DNA from 3 places in the Streptomyces sp. NPDC057445 genome. Region 2 is predicted to be linked to each of the others. Evidence: riboswitches for the same ligand, from Rfam matches in the RefSeq annotation. Region 2 holds a riboswitch; each other region holds the start of a gene.
What was found. A riboswitch is a leader RNA that binds a small molecule or an ion and turns the genes downstream of it on or off. The one in region 2 is predicted to bind thiamine pyrophosphate.

Region 1: linked by a shared signal. The riboswitch ahead of thiO (glycine oxidase ThiO) and the one ahead of thiC (phosphomethylpyrimidine synthase ThiC) in region 2 are both predicted to bind thiamine pyrophosphate.
Region 3: linked by a shared signal. The riboswitch ahead of ACFU5O_RS12950 (thiamine ABC transporter substrate binding subunit) and the one ahead of thiC (phosphomethylpyrimidine synthase ThiC) in region 2 are both predicted to bind thiamine pyrophosphate.

Annotation. Positions count from the first base shown of each region.
Region 1 covers NZ_JBHVDH010000001.1:39,098-43,412, reverse strand. Annotated here, with positions in the region: gene pknB (Stk1 family PASTA domain-containing Ser/Thr kinase) at 1-593, opposite strand, end outside; gene ACFU5O_RS00195 (thiazole synthase) at 694-1,488, opposite strand; gene thiS (sulfur carrier protein ThiS) at 1,496-1,696, opposite strand; gene thiO (glycine oxidase ThiO) at 1,693-2,889, opposite strand; TPP riboswitch at 2,886-3,000, opposite strand; gene ACFU5O_RS00180 (hypothetical protein) at 3,051-3,395, shown strand; gene ACFU5O_RS00175 (NAD(P)/FAD-dependent oxidoreductase) at 3,420-4,315, shown strand, end outside.
Region 2 covers NZ_JBHVDH010000006.1:325,852-330,166, reverse strand. Annotated here, with positions in the region: gene thiC (phosphomethylpyrimidine synthase ThiC) at 452-2,251, opposite strand; TPP riboswitch at 2,245-2,377, opposite strand; gene ACFU5O_RS17180 (YibE/F family protein) at 2,449-3,804, shown strand; gene ACFU5O_RS17175 (SsgA family sporulation/cell division regulator) at 3,892-4,315, opposite strand, start outside.
Region 3 covers NZ_JBHVDH010000004.1:373,216-377,530, forward strand. Annotated here, with positions in the region: gene ACFU5O_RS12940 (hypothetical protein) at 1-359, opposite strand, end outside; gene rlmN (23S rRNA (adenine(2503)-C(2))-methyltransferase RlmN) at 814-1,920, shown strand; TPP riboswitch at 1,965-2,075, shown strand; gene ACFU5O_RS12950 (thiamine ABC transporter substrate binding subunit) at 2,164-3,258, shown strand; gene ACFU5O_RS12955 (ABC transporter permease) at 3,348-4,315, shown strand, end outside.

The sequences.
Region 1 (4,315 bases), on a different contig from region 2:
TCGGCGCGCGTGTCGGCGCTCCCGGACTCGATCTGCTCCGGCGCGAGATACGACACCGTCCCGAGGAGCGAGCCCGTGGTGTTCGTCACCGTACCGACGGCCCGCACCAGCCCGAAGTCGGCGACCTTGACCCGGCCGTCGTCGCCGATCAGGACGTTCTCCGGCTTCATGTCCCGGTGCACGAACCCGGCCCGGTGCGCCGCCCCGAGCGCGGCGAGCACGGGTTCGAGGATGTCGAGCGCGGCCCGCGGCTGGAGCGCGCCGCGCTCGCGCAGTACGTCGCGAAGGGTGCACCCGGCGACGTACTCCATCGCCAGATAGACGTACGCGTCCTGTGCCCCCTGGTCGTAGACGCCCACCACATTGGGGTGCGACAGCCGCGCCACGGACTTGGCCTCACGGATGAAGCGCTCCACGAACGAGGCGTCCGTCGCGAGCGCCGGGTGCATCACCTTGAGGGCGAGCACCCGGTCGAGCCGGATGTCCACGGCCCGGTAGACCGTGGCCATGCCACCGACGGCGACCCGCGCGTCGACGCGGTAGCGGCCGTCGAGCAGCTGCCCGACAAGGGGGTCCTGAAGGGTCGTATCCACGCACGCGAGTCTACGAGCAGTGCGGCGTCCCCTCGCCCCCTCGGGCCGGCCCCGGGGCAGTACTGAAGCGCATCCGTGACGAGCGGGAGTGACCGATCCCTCAGAACGCCGGGCGTTCCGGGTCCAGCACCGCGCGGCCCTCCACCGGGGACGAGGCCTCGGCGAAGTGGCGGCGGGGGATACGGCCCGCGCGGTGGGCCAGGCGGCCCGCCTCCACCGCATGCCGCATGGCCTCGGCCATCAGGACGGGTTCCTGGGCCCGGGTGACCGCGGAGGCGAGCATCACGGCCGAGCACCCGAGCTCCATCGCCAGCGCGGCGTCCGACGCCGTGCCCGCCCCCGCGTCCAGGATCACCGGTACGCCCGCCTGCTCGGCGATGAGCTGGAAGTTGTGCGGGTTGCGGATACCGAGCCCCGACCCGATCGGCGAGCCGAGCGGCATGATCGCCGCACAGCCCGCCTCCTCCAGCCTGCGCGCCAGCACCGGGTCGTCATTGGTGTACGGAAGGACGGTGAAGCCGTCGTCGACCAGCACCTCCGCCGCGTCCAGGAGCTCGACCGGGTCGGGCAGCAGCGTGCGCTCGTCCGCGACCACCTCCAGCTTGATCCAGTGCGTCCCGAGCGCCTCGCGGGCGAGCCGTGCCGTCAGAACCGCCTCACCCGCTGTGAAACAGCCCGCGGTGTTCGGCAGGACGCGGATGTCCAGCCGGTCCAGCACCGACAGCACGGAACCCCGTACCGTCGGGTCCAGCCGCCGCATCGCCACCGTCGTGAGCTGTGTGCCGCTCGCGACCAGCGCCCGCTCCAGTACGTCGAGGCTCGGCGCCCCGCCCGTACCCATGATCAGCCGGGACGAGAACGCCACCCCGCCCAGCACAAAACGATCGTCCGCCATGAGCCCGTCAGCCTCCCTGCACCGCGGTCAGGACCTCGACCCGGTCGCCGTCGCCGAGCAGGGTTCCGGACCACTCGCCGCGGGGGACGACGGTCTCGTTGACGGCCGCCGCCACCCCGGAGGGCGCAGCCGTCAGCGTCGCCACCAGGACGTCCAGCGTCGTACCCGCCGCGATGTCCCGCGGCTTTCCGTTCACGGACACGGTCATACGGACAGCTCCTGACGTACGGGAGAAAAGCGGCGAGGGGTGAAGGCGCGTGCCTCTTCCGGCAGCTCGCCGGTGACGAGCGCCTGCGCCATGACGTCGCCCGTCACCGGTGTGAGCAGTACACCGTTGCGGTAGTGGCCGGTGGCCAGCAGCAGCCCCGGCAGTTCGGTCGGTCCGAGCAGCGGCGCGTTGTCCGGCGAACCGGGGCGCAGCCCCGCGCGCGTCTCGGTGAGCGGCAGCTCCGTGATGCCCGGAACGAGCTCGTGCGCGTCGCGCAGCAGCTCGTACACGCCGCCCGCCGTGACCGTCGTGTCCCAGCCGAGCTCCTCGGTCGTCGCCCCCACGACCAGCTCCCCGTTCTCGCGGGGCACCAGATAGACCTGGCTCCCGCGCACCACGGCCCGTACCGTCCGCGACAGGAACGGCGCGTACGGGCGGGGCACCGTCAGCCGCAGCACCTGCCCCTTCACCGGCCGCACCGGCGGTACGACCTCCTCCGGTACGCCGTCCAGCCGGCCGCTGAGACTGCCAGCGGCCAGCACCACCCGCCCGGCGGCCACCTCGTGGTCCGCCCCGGAGCCCTCGGCCCCGGCCGGGCCGCCCTCGCGGAGTACGGCTCCGGTCACCCGGTCCCGCACTACCGAGAGCCGCTGCGCCCAGCTGCGGTGGAAGGTCACTCCCGCCCGCTCGCACGCCACGACCAGCGCCTTCGCGAGGCGCCGGGGATCGATCTGGTGGTCGCCGTCGACCCGCAGCCCGCCCCTCACTCCGGGTGCGAGCATCGGCTCGAGGCGCCGGCACTCACGGCCGGTGAGCCACTCCGACTCCAGCCCCGACCGGCGCTGCAGCGCGTGCAGTTCGCGCAGATGCGCCCGGTCGTCCGTGTCGAGCGCGACGGCGAGGGTGCCGCAGGAGCGGTACCCGGTGTCCTGACCGCTCGCTTCCTGAAGCTCCGCGACGAACTCCGGGTAGCGCCGCGCGGAGGCGAGATTGAGGCCGAGGAGCGTCTCCTCGCCGTAGTGGAGCTCGGTCACCGCGGCGAGCATGCCCGCCGCGACCTGTGCGGCCCCGCCGCCCGGCTCGGGGTCGGCGAGCGCGGTGCGCAGTCCGCGCTGGGCCGCCCGCCAGGCCGTGACCAGGCCGATGATTCCGCCCCCGATGACCAGCACATCCGCAGACGTACGTGAACGCATGGGTGTCCGGACCCTCCCTTCGCCGGCATGACCCGGATCAGGTTCGTACGGTCGGAGGCCGCCTCAGCCTCCCTCTCAGCCCGGTGCGTCCGGGCTCCCGCGATCAGCAGTACGGTGGCCAGCCTAACCCCCACCCCCAACTCGCAGTAAGGGAGCCCGCTGTGGCCCGCTCGCTCGACGGACTCGTACTCGCGCCGGTCGCCGACCAGGCCCCGGGCCAGGTCGGCACCAGGACCCGGTTCACCTACCACGAGCAGGAGGGCCGGATCTGGGCGGACTACACGGGCGGTGACGTGGTCCGGGGGCATCTCGTCGGCACCCGTGAGGGCGACCGGCTGGACTTCCGCTACGTACAGCTGAAGCAGGACGGCACCACGTCGTCGGGGCACTGCGTGTCCACGGTCGTCGAGCTGCCCGACGGGCGGGTCAGGCTGGACGAGGCCTGGGAGTGGGAGTCCCAGCAGGGCAGTGGTACGAGCGTGGTGGAGCAAGTGTCTTCTGATTGATCGTCAGATTGTTAGGCTGGACCGGTGAGTGAGCAAACGGCGCAGCGCCGAGTCGTCATCGTCGGGGCCGGAATGGCCGGTGTCCAGACCGCCGTCGCCCTGCGCGAACGGGGCTTCGCAGGCTCCGTCACCCTCATCGGCGCCGAGCCGCACCAGCCGTACGACCGGCCCCCGCTCTCCAAGGCCGTCCTGCTCGGCAATGCGGAGGGATCGGCCCTCGACATCGATTTCGAGGCGCTCGCCGTGGACCTCCGGCTGGGCCGCGAGGTGACCGGTCTGCGGCCCGGGGCCCATGAGCTCGACACCGCGGCAGGACCCGTCGGCTACGACACCCTCGTGATCGCCACCGGAGCGGAGCCCATCACGCTCCCCGGCACAGAAGGCGTCCAGGGCGTCCATCTGCTGCGCACGCTCGATGACGCGGAACGGCTGCGTCCGGTGCTGGAGCGGCAGCACGACATCGCGGTCGTCGGAGCCGGCTGGATCGGCGCGGAGTTCGCCACCGCCGCCCGCGCGGCCGGCTGCCGGGTCACCGTCGTCGAGGCCGCCGACCGTCCCCTCGCGGGCGCCCTGCCCGCCGAGGTCACCGCGCCGATGGCCGGCTGGTACGCGGAGAGCGGCGCGGAACTCGTCACGAACGCCCGGGTCGTGGGCGTCGAACCGGACGCCGTCGTCCTCGCGGAGGGCTCCGGGGAACGGCGCAGGATGCCGGCCGGAGCCGTGGTCGTCGGTATCGGCGCGCGTCCCGCCACCGGCTGGCTCGAGGGCTCTGGCATCGCCATCGGCCCGGACCGCTCCATCACCGCGGACGCACACCTGCGCACCTCACTGCCCGATGTGTACGCGGTCGGCGACTGCGCGTCCTTCCCTTCCGCGCGCTACGGCGAGCGGCTGCTCGTGCACCACTGGGACAACGCCCT
Region 2 (4,315 bases):
TCAGGGACGCATCGTTTTCGGTCAAGCAAGGCGGAACGTATGGCACACATAAAGACGGGTCAAGAGTCGTCCGGAAACTGGTGAAAGGTTCACCTACCTGCGATGAAACCGTCTCCGTTTCGACGCTGAAGGACCGTCCGCATCACTGCAGGAACGGTGACCTACCGTCATGAATCGGCCCTCGGCGGTCACTCGGCCGGTTCGGGCGTCGAGGCAGCGGTTCCTCGCCGCGAAGGGCTGTCGATTCTGCGCGTCACCGCTGCCGGTGCGGTCGCCCTCACTGCGGGACCGCGGCCGGGAAGCTCACCACAAGTGCGGGAAGAGGACGGGTGCATGATGACTCGCCGGATGCCGGAAGTCCGGGCGGAGCCCATGGGGGCGGTCGTACCGCCCCCATGTACCCGCGATGCCCCGGCCGAAGCGATCGACCGGGGCATCGCCGTGTGTCGAATCAGTCCACAAGCGGCAGGTAGACCCGGTTGCCGCTCGCCGCGAACTCCTTGGACTTCTGGAGCATGCCCTCGGCGATCTCCGCATCCGTCGAGGCCGGCTCGTCACCGCCGAACTGCTCCGCGATGCTCCTGCTGATCTTCATCGAGCAGAACTTCGGTCCGCACATCGAACAGAAATGTGCGGTCTTCGCCGGCTCCGCCGGCAGTGTCTCGTCGTGGAACTCCCTTGCCGTGTCCGGGTCCAGGGCCAGGTTGAACTGGTCCTCCCAACGGAACTCGAAGCGCGCGTCGGAGAGCGCGTCGTCCCACTCCTGCGCTCCCGGGTGCCCCTTGGCGAGATCGGCGGCATGAGCCGCGATCTTGTAGGTGATGACACCGGTCTTGACGTCGTCCCGGTTCGGCAGGCCCAGGTGCTCCTTGGGCGTGACGTAGCAGAGCATCGCCGTACCCCACCAGGCGATCATGGCGGCTCCGATACCGGAGGTGATGTGGTCGTACGCCGGTGCCACATCGGTCGTGAGGGGGCCCAGAGTGTAGAACGGCGCCTCTTCGCAGATCTCCTGCTGGAGGTCGATGTTCTCCTTGATCTTGTGCATCGGGACATGGCCCGGGCCCTCGATCATGGTCTGTACGTGGTGGCGCTTGGCGATCGTGTTGAGTTCCCCGAGGGTCCTCAACTCCGCGAACTGCGCCTCGTCGTTGGCGTCGGCGATCGAGCCGGGTCGCAGGCCGTCGCCGAGCGAGTACGTGACGTCGTACGCCGCGAGGATCTCGCAGAGCTCCTCGAAGTTCTCGTACAGGAACGACTCCTTGTGGTGTGCCAGACACCAGGCCGCCATGATGGAGCCGCCGCGCGAGACGATGCCGGTCTTGCGGCGCGCGGTGAGGGGCACGTAACGGAGCAGCACACCCGCGTGGACGGTCATGTAGTCGACGCCCTGCTCGGCCTGCTCGATGACGGTGTCCTTGTAGATCTCCCAGGTCAGCTCCTCGGCACGGCCGTCCACCTTCTCGAGCGCCTGGTAGAGGGGGACCGTGCCGATCGGCACGGGGGAGTTGCGCAGCACCCACTCGCGGGTGGTGTGGATGTTGCGGCCGGTGGAGAGGTCCATGACGGTGTCCGCGCCCCAGCGGGTCGCCCAGGTCATCTTCTCGACCTCCTCCTCGATCGAGGAGGTCACCGCGGAGTTGCCGATGTTGGCGTTGACTTTCACCAGGAACCGCTTGCCGATGATCATCGGCTCGATCTCCGGGTGGTTGACGTTGGCCGGCAGCACCGCACGGCCGGCGGCGATCTCCTCGCGAACGACCTCGGGGGAGACGTTCTCCCGGATCGCCACGTACTCCATTTCCGGTGTGATCTCGCCGCGGCGGGCGTACGCGAGCTGAGTCACCGCCTGTCCCCCGCGGCCCCTGCGGGGCTGCCGCGGCCGGCCCGGGAACACCGCGTCGAGGTTGCGCAGCCCACCGCGCGGGGAGGTGTGCTTCACCCCGTCGTCCTCCGGGCGGACGGGACGGCCGGCGTACTCCTCGGTGTCGCCCCGGCCGATGATCCAGTTCTCGCGGAGCGGAGGCAGACCCCGGCGGACGTCCGTCTCGATGTTCGGATCGGTGTACGGCCCGGATGTGTCGTAAAGCGTCACGTCCTTGCCGTTGGTGAGGTGCACCTGACGGACCGGCACCCGGATGTCGGGGCGGGAACCCTCGACGTACCCCTTGTGCCAGCCGATGGACTTCCCGCTCTCACTCTCGCCCTCGTTCGAGCTGGAGGCAGGCGTGCGTGTGTCCTGAACGGTCATCGTGACCTACTCCCTACGCCGGCATTACCCGGTAACAGGTTCGGCGGTCGGCGCAGCTGTCCCGTAAGGATCTACGGAGGTCAGCGCCCTCTCAGCCCGGTGCTCCGAGCTCCCGCGTGTGCAAAGGCCCCACCACGCTAGCGCCCTGTCTGGCGCGGTGAACAGTGGGCCTCTTTCGTTCTTGCGATGATCTGGCTGTGACTTCCTCACAGCGAACGCCCGAACCGAACGACAGGGCCGGCGACGGCAGCGCCGGCGATCATGCCGCCGATCACGTCCATGCCCACGCACACGGCCCCGCAGCGCCCGTGTCCCGTCATCTGAGGCGGGTCATCGCCGCGGTGCTGATTCCTTTCGCAACCGCGGTTCTCGTGGGGCTCGTCGTCCTCTGGCCGGGCGGCATCCCCGGCCACGAGCGCACCGGTGTCGGGTTCGACCGGGAGACCCAGGAGGGGAAGGTGGTGAAGGTCGAGCAGGTCGACTGCAAGGACGTGAACGCCGCACAGGTGCCGCCGACCGGGGACACCTCGACCCCTGAGGGCCGCGAAGCGGTCAATTCACAGCGAGGCACGTGCGCACGGGCCACCGTCGAGGTCACAACCGGCAAGGACAAGGGACGTACGTTCGTCGAGATCGTGCAGCCGGACGCGCCGCGGCAACTGCACAAGGGCCAGGGCGTGGTGGTGGCCTACGCTCCTGACGCCCCGCCCGATCTTCAGTACTCGGTCTCCGACGTGGACCGCGGGTTCCCGATGGCGCTGCTGGCCGGGATCTTCGCGCTGGTGGTCGTTCTGGTGGGGCGGATGCGCGGGGTGATGGCCCTGATCGCGCTGGCCGCGAGCTTCGCCGTACTGACGCTGTTCATCCTGCCCGCGATCCTTCAGGGCTCGAATCCGCTGGTCGTGGCCGTGGTCGGGGCGAGCGCGATCATGCTGATCGCGCTCTACATGTGCCATGGGCTGTCCGCCCGTACCTCGGTGGCCGTGCTCGGCACACTCATCTCACTGCTGCTGATCGGGCTGCTCGGTTCGCTCTTCATCGGCTGGGCTGCACTGAGCGGGAACACGGACGACAACACCGGGCTCATCCACGGCCTGTACCCGGGCATCGACATGTCCGGGCTGCTGCTGGCAGGCGTGATCATCGGTTCGCTCGGTGTGCTCGACGATGTGACGGTGACCCAGACATCGGCCGTCTGGGAGCTGCACCAGGCGGATCCCACGATGGGGCCGCGCAGGCTCTACCAGTCCGCCATCCGGATCGGCCGGGACCACATCGCCTCGGTCGTCAACACGCTCGTGCTCGCCTACGCAGGCGCGTCGTTGCCGCTCCTGCTGCTCTTCTCGATCGCGCGATCCAGCGTGGGGACGGTGGCCAACAGCGAGCTGGTGGCAGTGGAGATCGTACGGACGCTGGTCGGATCGATCGGTCTGGTCGCGTCGGTGCCGGTGACCACGGCGCTGGCTGCCCTGGTCGTCTCCGCCGACCGACCGACGGCCGGCGCGGGTGCGGCGGCGGTACGCGGCGGCAGGGGACGCAGGCGCAAGAAGTGACGTGGCGGGCCTGACGCGGCAGACCGTGGCACGGGCAGCACACCGCCACGCACGGGGGCGGGGCGTCAGGGCGGGGCGGGAGATGCCTCAGCCCGCGTTCTCCTCCGTGAGGATGCGCCCGAGTGCCGCCTCCAGATGGTCCTCGAAGTCACCCAGCGTGCGCTCCTGCCCGAGCGGCACCAGCTTGTCGGTCCGGTCGAGAAAAGCCACCAGGGGTGCGGCACTCGCCCGGAACAGCGCCCGGTCACCGCCGACCTGGAGCCGGATGGAGACGTCGGACAGCCCCTCGGCCACGGTCGGGGCGATGCGTACATCTCCGTCCCCACTCGGCCTGTTGATGCCGTCGACGAGCAGCTCACGGCCGAAGGCCCATGTCACGGGCGCGTCGCCAGGCAGGTGGAACGTCATCCGGACCGCGTACGGATCTCCCGTCTCGTACCGGAGTTCCACCGGGATCCGGAACGAGAGCTCGTCGGAAACCATGAAGCTCATCAGGACCTCGGCCTGGACC
Region 3 (4,315 bases), on a different contig from region 2:
GGCACCAGTACGGCCATGGAGCCGAAGGCGATCAGCACCAGGGCGATGTTCGCGACCTCGTCCGCGTAGGTCTCCAGCCAGACGTGGGTGCCCTCGTCGGCAAGCGCCCCCACGATCGCCAGCGCGGTGAAGACGACCACGTCCGCCACCTCAAGGATCTTGAGGGATGTGCCGGGATGCAGGATCCGTCCCGCGACGACCATGACGACGGAGACCGCGAGTGCGAGTCCCACCGCCAGCCCGAAGCGGCCGGGGCCGGCGAGAATCGAGAAGATGATCCACGGAGCCATCCCCACCACGGGGCTGTCGAGCGCGCCTGCCAGCCACTTGCCTCCTGCGGAATCAGCCACGGCCTTCATGGGCCAACCTTCCGGATCACGACAACCCGAGTTCCAGCCTGACTCCGGAGCACGGGGTTCGCGCGGTGAGGGCGCCGCAGCCCGACGCAACGGAACGGACGCAGTTCCTGCTTCTGCTCCGCCGATCGGCAACCGCACGGTTGTGACATTGCGCCGGCCAGGATGGAGGAACTGACATGGAAGACCTGCTTGGTTTCCGCCCGACCAGCGTCGTGCCCTGATACGGATGCGCGTGCTGACGCGGATGCGCGTGCTGTTCCCGCAGGGCTGGAGGGTGACAGCCGACATCCGGATGAGGCCGTCGGATGACGGGACGACCAGCCAGAACGTCACCAGTCGCGGTCCTCGGCGGGTCGTGCGAGGGGCCCGCCGATGACCGGCGGCGAGCGGCGACGCCCACCTGCTCGACAGGGCCCCCAGGCCACCGGATTCCGTCTGCGACACTGGTAGGACCATGCCCAAGCCCGGAGAACTCACTTTCGTCGCGCCGCGCGGAGCCAAGAAGCCCCCGCGGCATCTCGCCGACCTCACGCCCGCCGAGCGCAAGGAGGCCGTTGCCGCGATCGGCGAGAAGCCGTTTCGCGCCAAGCAGCTGTCGCAGCACTACTTCGCTCGGTACGCCCACGACCCCGGTCAGTGGACCGACATCCCCTCGGCCGCGCGTGAGCGGCTCGCGGCGGAGCTGCTGCCCGATCTGATGTCCGTCGTCCGGCACATCTCGTGCGACGACGACACGACCCGCAAGACGCTGTGGCGCCTGCATGACGGGACGCTCGTCGAGTCCGTGCTGATGCGCTACCCGGACCGGGTGACGATGTGCATCTCCTCGCAGGCCGGCTGCGGCATGAACTGCCCGTTCTGCGCCACCGGCCAGGCCGGGCTGGACCGCAATCTGTCCACGGCCGAGATCGTGCACCAGATCGTGGACGGCATGCGGGCGCTGCGCGACGGAGAGGTCCCGGGCGGGCCGGCCCGGCTGAGCAACATCGTCTTCATGGGCATGGGCGAGCCGCTCGCCAACTACAAGCGGGTCGTCGGCGCCATCCGCAGGCTCACCGATCCCGAGCCGGACGGCCTCGGCATCTCGCAGCGCGGGATCACCGTCTCCACGGTCGGCCTCGTCCCTGCGATGCTGCGGTTCGCCGACGAGGGCTTCAAGTGCCGGCTCGCCGTCTCGCTGCACGCTCCCGACGACGAGCTCCGCGACACCCTCGTGCCGGTGAACACGCGCTGGAAGGTGCGGGAGGTGCTGGACGCCGCCTGGGACTACGCGGCGAAGTCCGGTCGCCGGATCTCCATCGAGTACGCCCTGATCCGCGACATCAACGACCAGGCATGGCGTGGTGACCTGCTGGGCCGGCTGCTCAAGGGCAAGCGGGTCCATGTCAACCTGATCCCGCTCAACCCGACCCCGGGCTCGAAGTGGACGGCCTCCCGCCCCGAGGACGAGAAGGCGTTCGTCGACGCGATCGCCGCTCATGGAGTGCCCGTCACCGTGCGCGACACCCGGGGGCAGGAGATCGACGGGGCGTGCGGACAGCTCGCGGCTTCCGAGCGCTAGCGGGCCGCCCGAAGGGCCCATGTAACCTGGGCTCGAACATTTGCATATTCCGACAGGGGAGCGCCACAGCGCTGAGAGTGCGGTGACCGTCAGACCGCAGACCCTCTGAACCTCGCCCGGGTCATTCCGGGTAGGAAGTTCGGACGAGACTCAAGCTGTTGCGCCCTGCCCGGCTCCGGATCGAAGGATCCGAGAACCGGGCAGGGCCGCGTCTCTTCCTGGTCATGTCCAGGAGGAATCTCAGTGAGCACCACCAAGAAGATCACGGTCGCGGCGCTGGCCGCGGCCCTCGGCGTCAGTACGCTCGCGGCCTGCGGCGGGGAGGACAAGGACAACGCCTCCGGCTCTGGATCCGGTTCCAAGACCGTGACGCTCGTCAGCCACGACTCCTTCAACGCCACCCCCGCGGTGCTCAAGGAGTTCACCCGGCAGACCGGGTACACGGTCAAGGTGCTGAAGAGCGGTGACGCCGTAGAGGCCCTCAACAAGGAGATCCTCACCAAGGGCTCTCCGCAGGGCGACGTGTTCTTCGGAGTCGACAACACCACCCTCTCCAGGGCCCTCGACAACGAGCTCTTCACGCCGTACGAGGCCAAGGGCCTGGAGCGGGTCCCCGAGACCCTCCAGCTCGACAAGGACAAGCACCGGGTCACGCCCGTCGACACCGGCGACATCTGCGTCAACTACGACAAGAAGTACTTCGCGGACAGGAAGCTGGCCCCGCCGCAGTCCCTCGAGGACCTCGCGAAGCCCGCATACAAGAACCTCCTGGTCGTCGAGAACGCCGAGCGTTCCTCGCCCGGCCTCGGCTTCCTCCTCGGCACCGCATCCGCGTACGGCGACTCGGGCTGGCAGGACTACTGGAAGAAGCTGAAGGCGAACGGCGTGAAGGTCGTCGACAGCTGGGAGCTCGCCTACAACCAGGAGTTCTCCGGCTCCGCCGGCGGCAAGGAGGCCAAGGGCGACCGGCCGCTCGTGGTCTCGTACGCATCCAGCCCGCCGGTCGAGGTGCTCTTCGCCGAGCCGCAGCCCAAGGAGGCACCGACGGGGGTCTCCACGGGCACGTGCTTCCGGCAGACCGAGGCCGCGGGTCTCCTCAAGGGTGCGAAGAACGAGGCGGGGGGCAAGGCCCTGCTGGACTTCCTGATCAGCAAGAAGTTCCAGGAGGACATGCCGCTCAACATGTTCGTGAACCCGGTGGCCGAGGACGCGAAGCTGCCCGCACTGTTCACCGAGTTCGGTGAGGTGGTCGCCGCGCCGCGGACCATGGCTCCGGAGAAGATCGCCGACAACCGAGACCAGTGGATCGAGTCGTGGTCCTCACTCGTCCTGAAGTAGACGCCCCACCGGCCGGGAGCGCGTCCCCGCGCGGGAAGTCGTACGCGCGCGGGAACGCGCTCCGCGGGAACGCGGCGCGGCTCGCCCTGATGGCCGTGCCCGTCGCGTTCTTCGCCGTCTTCTTCGCCTATCCCGTGACCGCGATCGTCGGTCGCGGGCTCCAGGTGCAGGGCGCCTGGCAGTTGGGCCGCATCGGAGACGTCGTCGGCCGCCCGGACATTCTCGACGTCCTCTGGTTCACCCTGTGGCAGGCGCTCGCCTCCACCGCGTTGACACTGCTGCTCGCCCTCCCCGGCGCGTATGTCTTCGCCCGGTTCGACTTCCCGGGGAAGCAGTTCCTGCGCGCGGTCGTCACCGTGCCGTTCGTGCTGCCGACCGTGGTCGTCGGTACGGCCTTCCTGGCAATGCTCGGGCGCGGCGGACTGCTCGACGAACTCTGGGGCGTACGCCTCGACACGACGGTCTGGGCCATCCTCCTCGCGCATGTCTTCTTCAACTACGCGGTCGTCGTACGGACCGTGGGCGGCCTGTGGTCGCAGCTGGACCCCCGCCAGGAGGAGGCGGCCCGGGTCCTGGGCGCGGGGCGGTTCGCCGCATGGCGGCGCGTCACCCTGCCCGCTCTGACCCCGGCCGTGGCCGCCGCGGCCCTGATGGTGTTCCTCTTCACCTTCACCTCCTTCGGCGTCGTGAAGATCCTGGGCGGCCCCGCGTACTCCACGCTCGAAGTGGAGATCTACCGGCAGACCGCCGACCGGCTCGACCTCTCGACCGCAGCCGTGCTGACGCTGGTGCAGTTCGCGGCGGTCGGCGCGATCCTCGCCGTGCACGCCTGGACCGTACGGCGGCGTGAGTCCGCCCTGCGGCTCGTCGACCCCGCGCACACATCGCGGCGGCCGCGGGGAGCCGGCCAGTGGGCGCTGCTGGCAGCCGTCCTCGCCACTGTCGTGCTGCTGATCCTGACGCCTCTCGGGGTGCTGATCGAGCGGTCGCTCGACGGTCCCGGCGGGTACGGGTTCGCCTTCTACGAGGCGCTGCGATCGGCCGAGGCGAGTGGCGG